2 regions of the Clostridium sp. 19966 genome follow, and region 2 is predicted to be linked to the other one. Evidence: predicted binding sites of a transcription regulator. Region 2 holds the regulator's gene; the other holds the start of a gene.
What was found. Region 2 encodes LexA, which represses DNA repair genes until DNA is damaged. Its sites were predicted from a motif close to CNAACANNTGTTNG; they were not measured.

Region 1: the regulator LexA is predicted to act here: its motif matches at 4,829-4,842, upstream of IAI10_RS03025 (putative DNA modification/repair radical SAM protein).

Annotation. Positions count from the first base shown of each region.
Region 1 is NZ_JACTOJ010000002.1:240,311-251,458, reverse strand. It holds gene IAI10_RS03045 (CotS family spore coat protein) at 1-821, shown strand, start outside; gene IAI10_RS03040 (spore coat protein) at 838-1,596, shown strand; gene IAI10_RS03035 (CotS family spore coat protein) at 1,615-2,649, shown strand; gene IAI10_RS03030 (TIGR03915 family putative DNA repair protein) at 2,717-3,457, opposite strand; gene IAI10_RS03025 (putative DNA modification/repair radical SAM protein) at 3,468-4,784, opposite strand; gene IAI10_RS03020 (glycosyltransferase family 1 protein) at 4,927-6,051, opposite strand; gene IAI10_RS03015 (CotS family spore coat protein) at 6,176-7,174, shown strand; gene yabG (sporulation peptidase YabG) at 7,315-8,184, shown strand; gene IAI10_RS03005 (helix-turn-helix transcriptional regulator) at 8,330-9,643, opposite strand; gene IAI10_RS03000 (alpha-glucosidase) at 9,920-11,148, shown strand, end outside.
Region 2 is NZ_JACTOJ010000005.1:146,763-157,910, reverse strand. It holds gene IAI10_RS07025 (HPr family phosphocarrier protein) at 1-23, shown strand, start outside; gene IAI10_RS07020 (DUF378 domain-containing protein) at 70-303, opposite strand; gene purB (adenylosuccinate lyase) at 453-1,883, shown strand; gene IAI10_RS07010 (tyrosine recombinase XerC) at 2,434-3,426, shown strand; gene IAI10_RS07005 (hypothetical protein) at 3,486-3,833, opposite strand; gene lexA (transcriptional repressor LexA) at 4,011-4,616, shown strand; gene IAI10_RS06995 (methionine gamma-lyase family protein) at 4,659-5,936, opposite strand; gene hfq (RNA chaperone Hfq) at 6,006-6,254, opposite strand; gene miaA (tRNA (adenosine(37)-N6)-dimethylallyltransferase MiaA) at 6,327-7,259, opposite strand; gene mutL (DNA mismatch repair endonuclease MutL) at 7,300-9,156, opposite strand; gene mutS (DNA mismatch repair protein MutS) at 9,175-11,148, opposite strand, start outside.

The sequences.
Region 1 (11,148 bases), on a different contig from region 2:
GGTTTAATAATGTGCCTTCAATTATAGAAACTTTGGATGGACAGCAGTATATAAGTTTAGAAAACTATTATGCATACCTTACTCCATGGATTAATGCAAGGGAGAGCAATTACGATAATCCAGTGGATATAGAAAGAAGTGCGAAGATTTTAGCAGAGCTGCATGTAAAAAGCAGAGGATTTCAGTTAGAAAGGGAAATGAAGCCTAGAATAGGGTGGTTCAAGTGGGCTGAAACCTTTAATGTGAGGAGAAAAGAAATACTGGATTTTAAGTGGAGAATAGAAAGAAAGAGTGAGCTTACAGATTTTGACAAGCTTTACTTGGAAAATGCAGAGAATGAAATGTTTAGGGCGGAATGCGCCATAAAGCATATTGAAAATAGCCAATACTACAATAAAATGATGCAGGAAGTTAATCTTAGAGGCTTTTGCCACCATGATTTTGCTCATCATAATGTACTTATTGATATAGAAGGTAAGGCAAATGTAATTGATTTTGATTATGTTATATTAGATTCTCACCTTCATGATCTATCCAGTTTGCTTCTAAGAAGAATGAAGAATGGAAAATGGGATATTGATGGTGCTAAATTTATATTGGATGCTTACTCACTTGTACATGAAATTTCAGAAGAAGAGATACCCATAATGGCGTCTTTTATGGAATTCCCTCAGGATTTTTGGCAGGTAGGCATACAATACTATTGGGAAAAACAGCCGTGGGAAGAAGACTTTTTTGAAAAAAAGTTACTGAGAATAGTAGAAGACAGTGATGATAAACAAGAATTTATTGAAGAATTTATGCACTTCAAATATAAGTAGAGAAGGTGATTTTTAATTGAAAATTATGCCTCTTAAGGATTATGAAGAATATTTAAGAAGCTTAAATATAATGGTACTTAAAACGAATGAAGAGGTAAATAAAGAAAAAGTATATACGGCTGAAGACATATGTAGCCAGCTTAGAGTGATTAATGAATTTCATAAGGCAACTATGGGGTATGATGAATATTTTGCATTTAAATTGGAAAATTGTACAGGCAAAAAAGTTGAACAATACAAGGTATATATTAAGAAACTGAAAAAGGATATAAAAAAAATATCTCAGAATGGAGCTAATAATAATTTTGAGAAAGTTTTGCTTAGCAGTTACCAAAAAATCCTAGACAAAGGTGAAGAGTGTATTAAATCCATATATGAAAACTCCTATTACGAAATCATAGACAGAAGTATGAGAAGAATAGAGATATGCTTAGGAAATACTTGGTTCGATAATTTAACTAAAACAGATACTCTTTGGGTTAGAACTCTAAAGAGAAGCTGCTTCAATATGGTTGAATTTGACGGAATTTATCTTTTATCAAAGCTTGAGAAAAGGGGCTATGATATCGATATAAAAGAATCTGTTAGATATTTTTGCGATTTAGAACAGCTAAATAGTAAAAGTGAGAAATTTATATTAGCGATGATATCATTTCCTTCAGAAACTATGAGGTGCTTTGAAAGGTACAGAAGGGATAAAAATAATCTGGAGGGTAGAAATTATGAAGCTCAGATATACAGAGCTTTAGAAAAAGATGGCATCAGCGTTATTTAAAGAAAGGTGGTGTCAAAAATAGTTGACAGTATAAGGTATAGTGATAAAAAGTTTTTGTCCAGATATGATTTATATATTGATCTTTTCAATAGATTTGATTTAAAAGTGAACGATGTTGTGCCGCTGAGAAACGTATTCCTTATATTCAGTGATAAAGGAAAAAAGATATTGAAAAAAGTTGAGTATTCTAGAGATAAATTAGAATTTATATACGATGCAGTAGAATATATCAGGAAAAGCTTTGACAGAGTTATGAGTTTTACGAGGACAAAAGAAGGTGAAATTTTTACAGTTTGGAATGGAGAACTATATTGTGTGCTGGATTTAGTAGAAGCTAGGGAATGTGAATTCACCAATCCTATTGACGTAGCCATTGCAGCAAAGGGTATGGCAGAGATGCATAGAGCATCAGAAGGATTTAAAACTCATATATCAGAAAGATATATGGTTGGTAAGACCATAGATAATTTTAAACGTAAATATGAAGAATTAATATTTTTTAAAAACTTAGCTAACTTACATGAATATAAAAATGATTTTGATAAATTGTATCTCTCTAATCTAGGCTACTACTTAAATGAAGTAGAAAAAAGCATAGAACTATTAAAAGAAGCCCCTTACTTTAAAATTTCCAGCGAAGAAGATAAGATAGCCATATGTCATCATGATTTAGCACATCACAATATATTAATAAAAGATAATTTAGCATATTTTATTGATTTTGATTATGCAGTAGTAGATATAAAGGTTCATGATTTGTGCAATTTTATAACCAAAGCTATTAAGAATTTTGCTTTTGACATGGACAAAACCAAGGATATTATAAATGCATATAGAAGTGCTAATTCCTTAGATATAAGGGAGTTAGCCATTTTAAAGGCTCTGCTAGCATTCCCAGAAGATTTTTATAGTATATCTAAAGACTATTATTCCAGAAGAAAAGAATGGGATGAAGATACGTTTTTGGATAGGTTTGAGAAAAAATTAGAATATAAGGAAGATAGGGAAGATTTTTTAAAGGGTTTTCAGGAATGCATCATAAATGAGAAATAAATATGAAAATTAACTTATACATTATGATGTTTCATATGTATAAGTTAAGTTACATATATGGGGCTAATTACAAAGTTTCGATTATATATTTCCAGTATCTAGCCGGCATCATTCTCTTTTGAAGCCTAGGATTTGTTCTTTCCTTTATGACCACGGTCTTGTAATAAGTTCTCCAAAGCACTTCGAATTCATCCCTCTCAGAAAAAAATTCTTTTGCAGCATCCTTTGAAAAAGGGGTAAGTATCCATTCCTTAGTGTCATATAGTACAGCTGATTCCCTTTTTACATCATGAATAATCCACTTTTCATTGGCTAATCTTTCAGAAAAATGAGGCGCAATGAGAGTAAGAATATTATGATCAGGCTCTATAACAGAATAATATATGGAGTTTTGCAACTCTTTAAATCTTACAAATCCGCACATAAGATGAGCTTCATTATTAACTTTTCTGCAAAGTTTAACAACCTGAAGCACTATATCATTATGCAGATGATTATGTATTTCAAAGCCAAGCCTAAAGCCAAGTCTTATGTAATTTAAAAGAAGCATTTCAAAGTTTTCTGCCTCGGATAAATATACTGTGAAAATATTTTTTAAAGCAGCCCTGCCAATCTTTGTTTCTATAGCATTAAATACCTTAGAAGCTTTTTCAATGCAGGTTTCAACATCTATAACAGTTTCGATTAAATTAGGGATAAAGGAAGTTTTTAAGGTTATTTTTATAGGCTTTTTATCACCATAATAACTTTCATATACACAGGTTAAAAAACCATCAAAGCTTCCGTCATATAAATAAACAAAATTCAATGCCATCACCTCAAAATTCACCATGAATACGAGTGAAAAAATCATTTTTCCCTACAATTGCAGGAAGAGAAGGAAAAAATGACAGTTGTTCAAAGCTTTCCTGCTGGCTTATTGTTTTGAATTCTTTGGATTTATCTAAAAGTCTATTTTTAATTAAAGAGTCATCAAAGCTAACATCACCATAATATCGTCCGCTGCACAGGATAAAATATTGTGCTCTTTTTAGCACCACTCCTATTTTTTTTAGGTCTGAAAAGCTTAGTCTATGAACTTTTCTTATGGAAATAATTCTTTGAGCGGAACGCACACCTATTCCAGGCACTCTAAGAAGAGTATTATAAGGAGCTTTATTTATCTCTACAGGAAATTTGTCTATGTTAGTAAGAGCCCAAAAGGTCTTAGGATCAAACTTAGTGTCCAAATTAGGATTTTTATCTGTTAACAGCTCTGAAGCATTAAAACCATAAAATCTTAGGAGCCAATCTGCCTGATATAGCCTGTGTTCCCTTAATAGCGGTGGATGGGCTAGAGCTGGAAGATTTGGGCCTTTTGCTACGGGAACATAAGCTGAATAGTAGACTCTTTTAAGCTTAAATTTATCATACAGGCCTTGAGAAAGGGATAAGATCTTTCTGTCGCTGTCTCCTGTAGCACCTACTATAAGCTGAGTGCTTTGCCCTCCTGGTACAAATAAATTTGAAGGTTTTCCAAAGCTTTTTTCATATTGATTTTCAACTATGCCTCCGTGAATAAGCTGCATTGGCTTTAGAATGCTTTCCTTATTCTTTTGAGGAGCGAGAATTTTTAAGCCTGCAGAGGAAGGAAGTTCTATATTTACGCTCATTCTATCCGCATACATACCTGCAAGCTTTATTAATTTTTCATCTGCTCCCGGAATAGCTTTTACATGTATATATCCGTTGAATTTATGTATGGTTCTTAATTCTTTGATTACTCTTATCAAAAGTTCCATGGTATAATCAGGAGTTTTAAACACTGCAGAACTTAAAAAAAGTCCTTCTATGTAATTTCTTCTGTAAAAATTCATAGTAAGATTGATTACTTCCTCAGGAGTAAAAGCTGCTCTGGGGATATCATTTGTAGCTCTGTTTATGCAGTATGCACAGTTATAAATGCAGTAATTAGTTAGCAATATTTTAAGCAGTGAAATACATCTTCCGTCTGCAGAAAAACTGTGACATATGCCTGCTTCAGCTGCATTACCAAGTCCACCGGCTGTGTTTTTTCTATTGCTTCCGCTGGAGCTGCAGGATACATCATATTTTGCACTATCAGCAAGAATGCGCAGTTTATCTAAAACTTCCAAAATATCACTTCCTTAAATTTCTTTTTGGTATAGATATATTATAGCAAACGTAAGTTCGCCTGTGAATAGAATTTATCATATAAGTTTTAACTCAGTGCAAAAATCAACACTGAGTTAAAAAAGAGCAAATAAAAAATATAGATTAATTATTTACTACCTGCTTATAAGCTTCTAAGGTTTTTGCAGAAGTTTCATTCCAGGATAATTGAGAAGCTCGTAAAAAACCTTTTGATATAAGATTATGTCTAAGTTTGCTATCCTCAAGAACTTTTAACATGGCTTGATAAAGTTCGTAAGGATTATAAGGATCTATAAGCAGTGCACTGTCCATTAATATTTCAGGCAGAGATGTGGTATTGGAAGCTATCACAGGAACCTTGCAGGCCATTGCTTCCACAGGCGGAAGACCAAAACCTTCGTAAAATGAGGGATAAACAAATAATTCGGAGCCACAGTACAAGTATGGCATATGCTCTATAGGGATAAAGCCCGGAAATATAACTAAATTATCAAGATTAAGTTCTTCAGCTTTTTTCTTATATATATCATAGGATATTCCTTTTCTACCGGCTATGACGAGTTTTAATCGATTATCATAGATAGCATTTAATTTTGAAAATGCTTCTATGAGACCTATTATATTTTTTCTTGGGCTAAATCCGCCTACATATAATATATAATCTCCTAATATACCATAGTATTTCTCAAGAATTTTTTTACTTTCTATTTTGTTTCTAGGATTATATATCTTTTCAGGTGCTAAATGAGTGACGTATATTTTTTCCTTTGGAAAGTTAAAATATTTTACGATGTCATCCTTAGAATAATTTGAAACAGTTATAATTCCATCACATTTTGGAATCAGATAAGGAAGCTGCTCAGTAAAAATTTTTAAATAGTTTGGACCAACTGTTTCTGGCATTTTGTATGGTATGATATCATGCAGGGTGATTATCATCTTACAAGTTTTCTCCAAGGGGAGACCTATTCCGTTTTGAGGAACGTGATATATTTCTACTTCATTATCTTGAAGAATATTGGGTATATTTATTTCATTCCAGAAATTTGTACTTGGTCTTTCACTTATATTTCTTACAGAAAAGTTTTTATTAAATTTTATATCTGTATCACAATTTTCTGGCATAAACATAAGAAAATCATCAGAGTTATCCAAATTGTTTATCGAATTTATTATTTGATAAGTATAGTTTCCTATACCTGTACCTCTATACCATTTGGCTGCTCTTCCATCAATGCCGATTTTCATACTGGTTAATCCTTTCGTAATAGTCATAATCCATTATATTAACAGTAAAGCAAAAGTGTTATATAGAATTTGTATTAAATATTAATTATTTAACATATAAATTATATGGGAGGTGATTGGTGGTATGATGAGAGAATTTGAAATAGAAAGACAATTTAATATTAAAATCGAAAGTATCAGACCTAATAAGGGAGTGTATTATTTAAAGACGGATAGCGGGCTAAGGTGCCTTAAGAAAATAAATTATGGAGTTCAAAAGCTGCTGTTTGTTTATGGAGCTAAAGAACATCTCATCAAAAATGGATATACCAATGTGGATAAATATTATCTTAATACGGAAGGATTGCCTTATGCTTTGGTAAATGAAGATATATATACTTTATCCACATGGATAGACGGAAGAGAATGTGATTTTCAAAAAGAAGAAGATTTGGTGGCAGCTTCGGAAAACTTAGCCTTGCTTCACTTGGCATCCAAAGGATATGAGCCTCCTGAAAACAGTAAATTAAAAACTGATTTGGGACGATGGCCGCATCTTATGGAGAAGAGAATTAAATCCTTTGATAAAATGAGGGAGATGGCGCGAAAAAAAACGTCAAAAACTACTTTTGATTTGAAATATATTAAAGAAATTCAATTTTATAAGGATATGGGAAAAAAAGCTCTTGGGGCTCTTGAAGATTCAAAGTATATGGAACTTTGTGAAATATCGGAGCAGGAGAAAAATTTTTGTCATCATGACTATACCTATCATAATATAATTATTGATCAAGAAAACAGAGTGAACATAATTGATTTTGATTATTGCAAAAGAGAAATAAGAACTTATGATATATCTAATTTCATGATAAAGGTACTTAAACGCTGTAAATGGGATATAAAAACCTGCAGGCTCCTTTTGGATGCCTATGATAAGATATATCCTATAAAAGAAGAGGAATATAAGGTATTATACGCTTTTTTGCTTTTTCCTCAAAGGTTTTGGAGACTTTCCAATAGGTTTTATTACAATGAAGTTAATTGGGGACAAAACACATTTACCAAAAAAATTGATGAATTAACGGAAGAACAGGAGATATATTTGAATTTTATAGATGAATTTAGAAAGACATATCTTGAGTAATAGGGGACGGTTCACAAAAATTGATAGTCTTATCAATTTTGTGAGCCGTCCCTATTATTTATTGCACATAAGTATGGAAGATACATATTATGTAATGAGGAAATTTCTTTAATTCAAGCAATATTTGTGGAGATGAGAGGTTGGATATAGGAGATACAGTGGTAAGAAAATCCTATGGAAAGGACATTACCTTTAGAATAATCGATATTAAGGACACAAGAAAGGGTAAGCAGTTTGTTATAAAAGGTTTAAATTTGCGACTTATAGCAGACTCTCCACCAGAAGATTTGGAGCCTGTTAAGGAAAATTATCATAATAGAAATGACGAAGCTTTAAATAAGAAAGTTAATATTGCAATAAAAAAAATATTAAGTTCCAGGCATGATGGATATAGAAATGTAAAAACAAAAGCTAGTAAACATAGTACTACATCTAAAGAATTAATGTTTGGAAGACCTGGAAAGGTTCTTCATATAGATGGAGATTCGGAGTATTTACAAAATTGCTTAAATGCGTATAAGCAATTATCTATAGAGGCTGTTGGTAAAGTTATTCCAGAATACGACCAACCTAAAAAAATATTGGATATAGTTAAAGAGGTTAAACCAGATATAGTAGTGCTCACTGGACATGACAGCATATTAAAGGATGCAAAGGACTATGGTGATCTTAATAACTATAGAAATTCTCAATTTTTTGTTGAGGCAGTGAAGGTGCTCAGAGAATTGCAGGGAAGCTATGATGAATTGGTTATATTTGCAGGAGCGTGCCAATCCTGTTATGAAAAAATATTAGATGCAGGGGCAAACTTTGCCAGTTCCCCAAGCCGCGTTTTAATACATTGTTTAGATCCTGTGTTTGTGTGTGAAAAAGTAGCCTATACTAATATAGAAAATATAGTGCCAATACAAGAAGTGCTGGATAATACTATTACTGGACTTAAAGGCATCGGGGGTATGCAGACTAGAGGAAAGTATAGAGAGGGATATCCGAAATCTCCGTTTTTATAAAAGGATATGTTTTGACTGAAAGCGAGAAATTATCACATCTTCTATAAACCGTGGTAGTTCACCAGCGAGACATGAAAGCTAAAATGTTTTCATGTCTTAAAAAATATAAACTAAAAAGAAGCAGTTAACTTAAAAAGTTTATTAATTACTTTTCATTTAACAAAGGCTTTAACAATTCTTGTATAATATCCGGCTTACCAGCATCATTATAATAATTTATAAGTTTGAGTATTATCATATTAGTGGAAGAGATTGTCTCAGATTTTATTAATTCTAAAATTTCATTTTTAATTTTATTTATCTCTGAAAAATCATCTTCATTTATTAGTATGGATAGAAAGTCGTCCATAGGCTCCAGTATAAGTCCAGTGTTATTGAATTTTTTACACGCATTTATTGATAGTCTATAATATTTTTTAGCTAAATCTATATTTCCTATTATTTTGGACGTTTCACCTATCTGGTTGTATATATTGCATAGATACTCGCTGTCAATGGAATCATTAAAAGCATCTATTAAATAAATTAGCTTGTGCATATAGTTTTTAGTATTTTCTATATCGTTTAAATTTGTATAGATATTCACTATATTGTTTGTAACTAGAGCTATATTTTCGTGGGCTTCACTCTCTTCAGAATCTAATAAGAATTTGTATAATTCTAATGCACTTTTATAAGATTTTTTTCCATTAAAGCAATTAGCCTTTAATACATTAAGCTTAAATTTATTTTGCTTAGTTAAATTTTTAAATCTAGCTTCTATATTATGAATTTCTTTTATGCAATTATCATATTCCTTAAGTTTTTTGTAGGCCAAAGCATTATTAAACCAAGCTTTGTAGGATAAAGATTCAGGAATGATTGCTTTAGGAATCGCTAGTGCCTTATTATTAAAATCTAAGGCTTCTCTATACTTGGATAGAGAAATACAAACTGTACCCATTTTTTGCAGCAGATTAAATAAAACAATATCAGTAAAAAATTTATTGTAATTTTCATAAGCCTTTACATAATAAATGTAGCTCTTATCGTAAATTCTATCTTTTTTGAATATATCAGCGATCTTTTCGTAAATTGTTAATTTTTTCTCGGGTACATCATAAGCTATTAAAAATTCCTCTATTTGCTTAATGATAGTGATGAAATCTTTTGAAGTAGTATATTCAATAGTTCCTAAGCATTCAATGTATATATCAGCTACTTTATTTGCTTGGGTATTTATATCTTCCAATAAATATGATGAAGTTAAATAGAAAGCTATATTTCTCTCACTGCATATATTGTTTACGTTTTCTGCAATAATTTCAGCTACGCTTGGAGTAAGTTTACTTTTTCCATTTTCTATTATGCTTATGAGTTCTCTAGTAATTTCCCCACCCGTTATTTCATATTGTTTTATTTTAAAGTCTTTTCTAATCTTCTTTATTTTTTCCCCTGGTGATAATATTTCATAAAGCATAAATTATATTGCACTCCTTTTGCGGTCATTTCTATATAGTATACAACATAAGTACAGATTTATCACTAAGTTCTAATTTCTGTATGTGCTTTTGTTTTGTAAAATATTTTATTTCTATTGAAAAAGCAATATTGTATGATGTAGTATATGAAGGAAGAGAAAATATTTTTTACTTAACTTAGTATTTAATTATAATTAAATACATTACTAATCTTTCATTATAAGTAATCGTATACTTATGTCTTATGGGAAATAAACAATTGAAAGGAGTAAAATATGTGTAAAAAAAAGGTTTGGTGGAAAGAGAGTGTAGTATATCAAATTTATCCAAGAAGCTTTAAGGATAGTGACGGTGATGGAATGGGAGATTTACGAGGTATAATTGAAAAATTGGACTATCTAAAAAATCTAGGCATTACAATGGTTTGGCTGTCTCCTATATATAAATCTCCAAATGCAGATAATGGTTATGATATTAGTGACTATCAAGATATAATGGATGACTTTGGAACAATGGAAGACTTTGATGAATTGCTTGCTTCCGCTCATGGAAGAGGAATAAAAATCATTATGGATTTAGTGGTTAATCATACTTCTGATGAACATAAATGGTTTATAGAAAGCAAAAAATCAAAGGACAACCCTTACAGAAATTATTATATCTGGAGAGAAGGCAAAGAAGGTGCAGAGCCTAATAATTGGGGTTCCTGGTTTGGAGGAAAGGCTTGGGAATATGATAAAGAAACTAATATGTATTATCTACATATTTTTGCAAAAAAACAGCCTGATTTGAATTGGGACAATCCTAAGGTAAGAGATGAAGTTTTTAAAATGATGACTTGGTGGCTAGATAAGGGTATCGATGGTTTTCGAATGGATGTAATAAGCCTCATATCTAAAGTCAAAGATTTGCCTGATGGAGAAACTCATGGAGGTTTGTATGGAGATTTATCACCTTACTGTATACATGGACCACATGTTCATGAATATCTTAAGGAAATGAATGAAAGAGTACTATCCAGATATGATATAATGACCGTGGGAGAGGCCAGCGGAGTTACTATTGAAGAGGCAAAAAAATACGCTGGATATGCTTCAAAAGAGTTAAATACGGTATTTCAATTTGAACATATGGATCTCACTAACGGAGAATACGGAAAATGGAGCAATAAAAAATTTTCATTAGTGGAGCTTAAAAAGGTTTTTGATAAATGGCAGAAGGGATTGAAGGGAGAGGCGTGGAATTGCTTGTTTTGGAGCAATCATGACCAGCCAAGAGCTGTTTCACGTTTCGGTAACGATACCAAAGAATATAGGGAAATTTCAGCTAAAATGCTAGGCACATGCCTGCATATGCTAAAGGGTACTCCTTATATATATCAAGGTGAAGAATTAGGCATGACAAATGTAAAATTCGATTCTCTAGAGGATTATAGAGATATCGAAACTATAAATGCATATAAAGAAAATGTTGCTGGAAGAGGCATAAAGCCTGAGGTTATGAT
Region 2 (11,148 bases):
TTGTTGATTCTTTAGAAGAATAATTAATTAGAGGGAACCTTTTGGTCCCCTCTTTGTTATGTTGGTGGTTTAATTAAATTTATTATGCTTTAATATGTAAAGCAGATATATTACATTTAATGCTGATAGGCCAATTACTAAATAAATTATTCTTTCTACAACAGAAGAAGCAAATCCGAAAGCATTTGCAATCTGTGCAACTATATTGAAATCATTGTTGCCTATTCCAATAAAACCCCAATTTAATGCGCCAATCAGCACCAATATAATAGTAATCTTGTCTGGCAGGCTTAATTTATACATATTTATTAACCTCCTACAGTATTAAATAAGATTATTATAATAGAATTATATTATCTATAATTGCATATAGAACTGAGTACTTTACAGAAAAAGAATTTTATTTTAAATTATTAAATACTAATATTAAAGATCATTTAAGGAGGCTAAAAATGAGAGATTTATACAATACACCGCTTAATGCTAGATATGCTTCAAAAGAAATGAGTTATATATTTTCAGATGATATGAAGTTTAGGACTTGGAGAAAACTTTGGATAGCTTTAGCAGAAAACGAAAAGGATTTGGGGCTGAATATAACAGCTGAGCAAATTAATGAACTTAAAGCTAATGCTGAGAATATAAATTACGAAGATGCTGAAAAGAAAGAAAAAGAAGTTAGACATGATGTTATGAGTCATGTATATGCCTATGGACTTCAATGTCCATCTGCTAAAGGAATAATTCATTTAGGAGCAACAAGCTGTTATGTAGGCGATAATACAGATATAATAATTATAAAAGAAGCTTTATTGCTGATAAGAAAAAAACTAATTAATGTTATAGCTGCTCTTACTAAATTTGCTGTAAAATATAAAAAAATGCCTACTCTTGGATTTACTCATTTGCAACCTGCTCAATTAACAACTGTTGGAAAAAGGGCGTGCTTATGGATTCAAGATCTTACCATGGATTTAGAAAATCTAGATTTTGCTATAAGCAATATTAAATTATTAGGCGTTAAAGGAACTACGGGTACTCAAGCTAGTTTTATGAATCTATTTAACGATGACGAGGATAAGGTAAAAAGACTTGATCAAATGGTATGCAAGAGCATGGGATTTGAAGCTTCTTATATGGTTACAGGTCAAACGTATCCAAGGAAACTTGATTCAATAGTTTTAAATACTTTATCAGAAATAGCTCAGAGTGCATATAAATTTAGCAATGATTTAAGGCTGCTACAAAACATGAAGGAAGTAGAAGAACCCTTCGAAAAAAATCAAATTGGCTCATCAGCTATGGCTTATAAGAGAAACCCTATGAGATCTGAAAGAATAAGCGCTTTATCTAGATATGTTATAGTTGATGCAATGAATCCAGCCATAACAGCTTCAACTCAATGGTTTGAAAGAACATTGGATGATTCTGCCAATAAGAGATTATCTGTTTCTGAAGCCTTTTTAGCTTTGGATGGAGTGTTAAATTTATATTTAAATATATCAGAAAATATGGTTGTCTATGAGAAAGTTATAGAGTCTCATGTAAAAAATGAATTACCTTTTATGGCTACTGAGAATATACTTATGGAAGCAGTTAAAAAAGGTGGGGATAGACAGGAATTACATGAAAGAATTAGAATACATTCTATGGCTGCTGCTTCTAGAGTTAAACAAGAAGGCAAAAACAATGATTTGATAGAACGAATTATTAATGATGAAGGTTTCAATATGAGTGAAAAAGAAATTCTTGATATCATTGATCCTTCTGAATTTGTAGGGAGAGCTCCTTCTCAGGTTGACGATTTTGTTAATGAGTGTGTAAAACCTATATTGGAATCTAATAAAGATATAATCGGCGTTCATGCTGAAATTAATTTATAAAAAATAAAATTATTAAAAATAGAATTCTCTTGTATAAGAGAATTCTATTTTTTTATAAAAAATTATAAAAGATATATATCCACAAATTGGGATTAAAATGTTTATATATATAATTTTCGTAATTATACTCAATCTGTGGATGGGAAATAATGGTATAAATATACATAAGTTATAAATGCAAAATAAATCAGCAAAAATGAAAAAAGAAATTTTCTGCATAAATAGCTTAATAAACGACAATTACTATATATAAAGTAAAAACGCGCTTTAGCAGATATTCAACATTATTTGTTTTAATAATTTTTTTACGACAACAAATATAATTTGATGATTTGTTTATTAAATTTTATAAAAGGGAATTGGGATTATAGCTGCAAAAGCAATAAAACTTAAAGAAATATGATCTATTTTACCTTAAATATACGTCGCTAAATAACCATTTAGCGACATGTGGTTGAAAAAAGTATGGAATTTATGCTATAATTAACATAGAAGCGTTTATTGATGCTCATAAAACTTTAATTATCCCCTATGGAGGTTTGGTATAAGTATGAAATATGATTTTAATATTATATCTGATACAAGGTTTCCTGAAAGAGTTATAGAGTTTGTAAATTATTTATCAACTATAAAAGGAAAGTCTCCCAATACTATAAATGCATATAAGGTAGACTTGCTTACCTTTTTTAGGTTTATGAAAATATACAAGGGTTTAGCAGACAAAAATTTAGAATTTGAAGAAATAGAAATTAACGATATAGATGATAATTTTATAAAGAAAATTAAATTAGCTGATTTATTTGCGTTTCTTTCTTTTGCTGAAAATTATAGAAACAATGGTACATATGCTAGAGCTAGAAAAGTAGCTACTTTGAAATCATTCTACAAATATTTATATGGAAAGGCTAAATTTTTAGATGAAAACCCTACCCTTGAATTAGAATCCCCCAAAATTCAAAAAAGACATCCTATATATTTAACCTTGGATGAAAGCAAAGCTTTACTTACTAAAATGGATAAAACAGATTCCAATTATGTTAGAGATTATTGCATTATAACATTGTTTTTAAATTGTGGAATGCGTTTATCTGAATTGTGCGGTATCAATATTAGCAATATAAAAGGAGATACTTTAACTATAATAGGTAAAGGAAATAAAGAAAGAACTGTATATTTAAATAATTCCTGTATTAGTGCTTTAAATAATTACATAATAGAAAGAAGCAAAAAGCAAACGCAAATTCCTTCTCAACACAAAGATGCCTTATTTGTCTCCGAAAGGAAATGCAGAATTAATAAAAGAACGGTTGAAAGAATTGTTAAAAAATATATTGGAGAAGCAGGATTGGATGAGCAAAAATATACTCCGCATAAGTTAAGACACACTGCAGCTACACTTATGTATAAGCACGGAAAAGTTGATATAAGAAGCCTTCAGATGATTTTAGGCCATGAAAATATATCCACTACACAAATTTATACTCATGTTGATGATGATAAATTGAGACAGGCTGTAAATTCAAACCCTTTAAATGATATGTAGTAGAATTATAGAGCTTAAGGCTTTTGATTTCTTAAGCTCTATAATTCTAATTGTGTGATTTATATATCGCTTTTCTTTAAATGCTTTGATATAAAAAATCCAGGAAATAACTCTTCAAAAATAGCATTGTCTTTATCTTCTAGGGTTTCGCCTAAGCCAGTTACATCTTCTATATATTCTACAGGATCAGAGTTATCATCGAACTCATCCCTTACGTCTAAAACGAGTTCCTCTTGCATAGTATCTTCTTCTATACTGTCTACTATAACTTCTCTGTAATCATCATTATTTTCTTCTAAACATTTACCACAATTATCACAAATTTTGCTGCTATCTAAATCACAGATATTACATTCACCGCAGTCATTACATAATTTATTTGAATTAAATAAACACATTTTACTCATAAAAGTATCTCCTTTTACAATATTATATATTATAAAATTAATTTATAATATCCTACACTTACAATAGTATAATGAAATAAGAACTAAATTTCAATAGAAAAATAAATAATAGAACGTAAGTTTGATATTTGATATAAATAATGTTATAATTAATTTATGATTGAGAGGTGTATTACTATGACTGAACGAAATACTAAGCAAAAAGAAGTATACGATTTTTTAAAAAAATATACCGAAGATAAGGGATATCCACCTTCAGTGAGAGAAATATGTGAAGCAGTAGAACTTAAGTCAACTTCAACTGTTCACGGTCATTTAAAAAGATTAGAAAAGAAAGGTTTAATCAGAAGAGATCCTACTAAACCAAGAGCTTTAGAGATAACGGAATTAGCAAACAGTAAAAGAGAAATGATAAATATACCTATTGTAGGCAAAGTAACTGCTGGTATGCCTATTTTAGCCTTTGAAAATATAGAAGATACTTTCAGCATACCTTTAAATTATGTAAAAAATAATAATCAATTATTTATACTAAATGTTAAAGGTGTTAGTATGATAGAAGCTGGTATTTTAGATGGAGATATGGCGATAATAGAAAAAACAGATATTGCTGATAATGGAGATATAGTAGTAGCTCTCATTGATAATGAAGCAACAATAAAAACTTTTTATAAAGAAAAAGACCATATAAGGCTTCAACCTGAAAACAAAGATTTGGATCCTATAATTGTTAAAGATTGTAAAATTCTTGGAAGGCTTGTTGGTCTTTATAGAGCATATTAACAAAAAGAAAGCTGAGTAAACTACTGCAGCTTTCTTTTTTGATTAAAGTATATTATTTAAAGCAATCATCAACCCTATTTTTACATGTTCTAGAGTTAATCCACCTTGTAAATATGCTATATAAGGTTCTCTTATTGGAGCATCGGCAGATAATTCTATGGAGGCTCCTTGCACAAAAGCGCCAGCAGCCATTATTACTTGATCATTGTACCCTGGCATATCCCAAGGTTCACATTCTACAAAAGAGTCTATAGGCGATCCCTTCTGAATACCCTTGCAAAAATTTATCAGTTTATTTTTATCGTTAAATTTTATAGCTTGAATTATGTCGCTTCGCCTATCATTGTATTTAGGCAACACCTCAAACCCTGCTAACTCAAAGAGTTTAGCGCACAGCACAGCCCCTTTTACAGCTTCTATAGATATATGAGGAGCTAAAAATAACCCTTGGAAAAGCTGTCTCATAACTCCAAAAGTTGAACCACACTCCCCTCCTATTCCGGGAACAGTCAATCTATAGGATGCTTGTTCAACAAATTCTTTCTTTCCTACAATATATCCACCTGTAGGAGCCAGACCTCCTCCAGCATTTTTTATTAATGATCCGGCCATTAAATCTGCACCTACATCTGTAGGTTCTTTTATATCTATGAATTCTCCATAACAATTATCTACGAAACAAATAACATCATTTCTTATAGATTTTATAAATTTTATGACTCCTTCTATTTGATCTATTGAAAATGATTTTCTCCATCCGTAACCAGTAGATCTCTGAATATGAATTAGTCTTATCGATGAATCGTTTAATAATTCAAACTTTATTTTATCTAATTGAAAAGTATCATTTAATAAATTAATTTGCTTATATTTAACTCCGTATTCTCTTAGAGAACCAAGCTTTTCTTTATCGCTAATTCCTATTATATTATGTAATGTATCATAAGGTAATCCTCCTATAGTCAGTAGAGTATCGCCAGGTCTTAAATTACCAAATAGAGCCGTTCCTATAGCATGAGTACCATTAACAAAATGAGGTCTAACTAGTGCGCTTTCTGTATTAAAGACTTGAGCAAAGACCTTATCTAAAGAGTCTCTACCTATATCTCCATAGCCATAGCCAGTGCTATTAGTAAAGTGTGATTCACTTATTCTTTCATCTTGAAAAGCTGCTAATACTTTTAATTGATTTAGTTGCTTTATATCATCATAGTATTCAAATTCTTCAGCTACTTCTTTTTCTGCTCTCTCAATAAGTTCTATGATTTCATTTTTTATTTTATATTTGCTTTTTAAAAAATCTTTAGTGTTAATATTCATGTTCACATACCTCCGTAACAATATTAGCATATAAAAAAAGAATAGGCAATTACAGCCTATTCTTTTTTATTATTCTATATTTTCATCTTCGTTTGTATTGTTAAAAAGTATGTTTCTTCCTGGAGTGATTGTAGATATAGCATGCTTATATATCATCATCTGCTTACCATCATTATCTAAAACCACAATAAAATTATCAAAACCTTTTACAAAGCCTTTTAATTGAAATCCATTCACTAGATGGATTGTCACTACTATTTTATTCTTTCTAGCATTATTTAAAAAAATATCTTGCAAATTGTTAGTTGTTTTATTCATTATGTTATCCCTCCAAATACCTCTTTTTTTATTAATTCTATATAATTATAAAAAATCCTTTTAATATATGAATTATTTTTTTATTAAATTTATCATGTAAGTAAGAATATCATTATCAGAACGAAAATTTTCTTTTTCTATCCAATGAACTCTGCTATCTTTTCTAAACCAAGTAAGCTGCCTTTTTGCATAGTTTCTGCTGCCCTTTTTTATAGATTCAATGGCTTCTTCAAGCGTATATTTATCATCTAAATAATATAATATTTCTTTATATCCTATACCTTTCATGGATTGCATATCTGCATTGCAATTGAAAGATTTCAATTGCTTAACCTCTTCAATAAGTCCCAATTCCAGCATTTTATCTACTCTATAATTTATGCGATTATATAAGGCTTCTCTTTTCATTGTAAGTACAAAATACAACACATCATAAGGTATATCATATTTAGCTGATTCATCAATTTCAAACTGGCTAAAAGGCTTGCCGGTTAGCTTATATACTTCTAATGCTCTTATAACTCGTTTTACATTATTTTTATGAATTTTTAAGCTAGCCTCAAAATCTACAGCTTGAAGCATATGGAATATATACTCAGCTCCTTTTTCATTAGCCAAGTTTTCTAAATAAAGTCGATAATTTTCATCTTTATTTGCATCCGTAAAATTATAGTTGCAAATTAAAGAGTCTATATATAGACCTGTTCCGCCTACTATTAATGGAATTTTGTTATGCTGTATCATCGATGAAATTATTTTTTCGGATTGTTCTTTAAAATCAGCAACACTAAAACTTTCCCAAGGTTCTATTATATCAATCATATGATGAGGAACTCCACTCATCTCCTCTGGCGAAATTTTTGCAGATCCTATATCCATCCTTTTGTATATTTGCATAGAGTCTGCTGAAATTATTTCCGTGTCTAGCATGTGCGCTAACTTAATAGATATATCTGTTTTGCCAACAGCCGTAGGCCCTGCTATAATTATTATTTTAGGTTTCATTAATTTATCTCCTGTTTAGTTTACATAATAATTATTATATCTACTGAATTCTTTTAAACTTTTTTTCAAGTTCATATAGTGTCATTTTTATTATAGTAGGTCTCCCATGGGGACAGTTAAATGGCTCCTCAGCATATCTTAAATCATTTAAAAGTGCACCTATTTCCTGTTCATTTAGTTTATGATTAGCTTTAACTGCTGATTTACAGGCTAAAGTAGCAATATTATTATATTTTATATCCACAGTTTTGGCGCTGGATGAATTTTTTATGCTATCAATCATAGAAAGAAACATATTTTTGTATTCAAGCTTTCCAAGTATATAAGGAACTTCTCTTATAGTTATAGTATTATCTCCAAAAACTTCTATATTAAAACCAGCATTTTTAAAAATTTCATCATTTTCGGAATATATAAAATAATCTTCTGCTGAAAGTTCTAATACAACCGGTGAAAGAAGTATTTGTGATGTAACTGTACCTTCTCCAATTTCCTTTCTATACTTTTCAAACATAATTCTTTCATGAGCAGCATGCTGATCAATTATATATAATTCTGAAGCATATTCGCACATTATGTAGGTGTTATTAAAAGTTCCAATATATTTTAAATCGGGGAACTTAGCACTTTCCTCTTTATAAACTAATTGATTTTCAGATATGTTTTCACTTTTATTACTTTTTATATAATCATTTTGTGTTATTTGATCATATATTTTTGTATAAGAGTTTAGCGAATCAGAGTTTTTCTTTAAATCTAAAGGAAGATCTATTGTAATAGGTTCAACTGGAATGACTGAATTATTTTTAAAATAGTTACTATCATCAGGTAAAGACTCTTTTAAAATAGGACTATTGCTTTCTAATTCGTTTATGTCATTTTTAAGCTGTAGCTCAAACTTTTCTTTTAAGCTTTCTCTAAGTCCGCTATGAACTCCATCAAAAACAAGTTTAAATATTTCTCTATCTTCTTTAAACTTAATTTCTGCTTTTGTAGGATGAATATTAACATCTATATATTCAGGGTATATGTCTAAAAATACAACAAAAAAAGGAAATTTATTTATCATCAAAAATGATTTTAACGCGTTTTCCACTGCAGCTGTAATCAATTTACTTTTTATATACCTTTTATTTACAAATATAGATTGATGATTTCTTGTACCTCGAGTAATATCTGCATTCCCTATATATCCATATACGGAAGCTGTATCATTATGATTTTCAAAATAAATTATATTTTCACTAACAGTTTTTCCATATATTATTCTAATAACATCAACTATGTTATTGGTACCATAAGTATGCATCACGTTTTTATTATTATTAATAAGATTAAAGCTTTTGTCTGGATTGCACAGCGCTAGCCTATTGATAATATCTGAAATTGAGGAAGCTTCCTTGGAAGAACTTTTCATAAACTTAAGTCTTGCTGGAACATTAAAGAATAAATCTCTCACTAAAATATTTGTACCTAAATTGCAGCCAGCGTCTTTAATGCTATTTATTTTACCGCTTTCTATTTCTATATCTCTTCCATAATCAAATTCTTTAGTTCTGCTTTTTAAGTTTACTTTGGATACTGCAGCAATGCTTGCAAGTGCTTCTCCCCTAAAGCCTAAAGTATTAATATTAAATATATCATCAATATTTTGTATTTTGCTGGTGGAATGAGGTAAAAAGGCTTTGCTTAGATCTTCTGGATGAATGCCACTACCATCATCTATTATATTTATGCTCTTTAATCCACCCTCTTCAATAATGATATCTATAGAATTACTCCCAGCATCAATACTGTTTTCTACTAATTCTTTAACTACAGAAAAAGGTCTTTCAATTACTTCTCCTGCAGCAATCTTATTGGAGGTTTCTTCCGTTAGCATATTAATTCTCTTCATAAATTATCACCTCCCACTTTATAAATTCTTTGATTTTTTTATTATCTCATATAGCTTATTCATAGCATCCATAGGCGTTAAATTAAGAATATCTATAGAAGAAATCTCTTTAATAAGAGAATTTTTCTCTAAATCAAGAAAATTCATTTGATAAGCAGAATTTTCTTGGTTATCTCTGTTCTTTTCATGCTTTGAAGATTGTACTTCCTGAGACACAGTTATAGTATTTTCGTCTTCTGAAGAGTTCTTCTCAAGCATACTTAATATTTCTTTAGATCTATCGATTACTTTTTGGGGAAGTCCTGCAAGTTTTGCAACTTCTACTCCGTAGGATTGGTCAGCTCCACCCCGCACAATTTTTCTTAAAAATACTATCTCGTTTCCTATTTCTTTTACTGAGACAGAATAATTCTTAACTCCCGGAATTTCACCTTCTAATTTCGTTAATTCATGATAATGTGTAGCAAATAAAGTTTTACATTTTAAATTATCATTATTACTTATATACTCTATAACAGCCCAGGCTATGCTTAAACCGTCATAGGTACTAGTACCCCTACCAACCTCATCAAGAAGCACCAAGCTATTATTAGTAGCGTTATTTAATATGTTTGCCACCTCAGACATTTCTACCATGAAAGTGCTCTTTCCAGATGAGAGGTCATCCGATGCACCTATTCTAGTAAATATTCTATCACAAATACATATATCTGCTGAAGAAGCAGGGATAAAGCTGCCTATTTGTGTTAATATTGAGGCCAAAGCTACTTCTCTCATATATGTAGATTTACCTGCCATATTAGGACCTGTTATTATAATCATTTGATCATTCTTATTGTTTAAATAAACATCGTTACATATAAATGTTCCCTTGTTTATGACTTTTTCCACTACAGGGTGCCTTCCATCTTTAATATTGATGTAACCTTCTTCATTTATTTTAGGTTTACAATAATTATTCTCTAAAGCTACATCAGCAAGAGAAGTTATGCAATCAATTTCAGATATAAGTCTGGCACTAGTTTTCATTCTATTTATATTGGTTTCTATAGAATTTCTTATTTCAACAAAAACATTGTATTCCAATGAACATAGTTTCTCTTCTGCACCCAATATCTTTTCTTCCATTACTTTTAAGTCTTCTGTTATAAATCTTTCAGCATTAGCTAAAGTTTGCTTTCTTATATATCTATCTTTTGGAATAGAAGAATAATTGGATTTACTAATTTCTATATAGTAACCAAATACCTTATTATAACCTACTTTAAGAGATTTTATTCCAGTAAATTCTCTTTCTTGATTTTCAAGAGAAGCTATCCATTCTCTTCCGTGAATTTTTGCTTTTCTTAGTTCGTCAATTTCCGGATTATAGCCATCTTTAATTATATTTCCTTCCTTTACAGATAAGGAAGGGGATTCTATAATTGAATGATCTAAAATCTTATAAATATCCGTTAATTCGTCTAGATTTGAATAGATAAAACTTAGTAAATTGCTATTAGAGTCTTTTATAATATTCCTTATTTTAGGTATATTGTTTACAGAGCTTTTTAAGGAAAGCATTTCCTTTGCATTTACGCTTTGTGCTGAAATTTTTCCTATAATCCTCTCTATATCATAAACCTTTTTTAAAGCTTCTTTTAATTCAGACAGTATTGAAAAATTATTTCTTATTTCCTCAACGGCATCCAGCCTATCTTCTATTAGTACCTTATTTATTAATGGCTGTTCGAGCCATTTTCTTATCATTCTGCTTCCCATAGAAGTAGATGTTCTGTCTATAATATGAAGAAGAGAGTCTTTCTTTGATTTATCCCTTATGTTCTCTGTAAGTTCTAAATTTTTTCTTGTGTTTATATCCATATTCATGTAATCAATTATATTGTAAAATTGAAGATCTGTTATATTTGACAAAGTAAGCTTTTGGGTATCAAGTATGTAATTAAGAATTCCGTTTATACTATATAATACACTGGTATTTAAATTATCAAA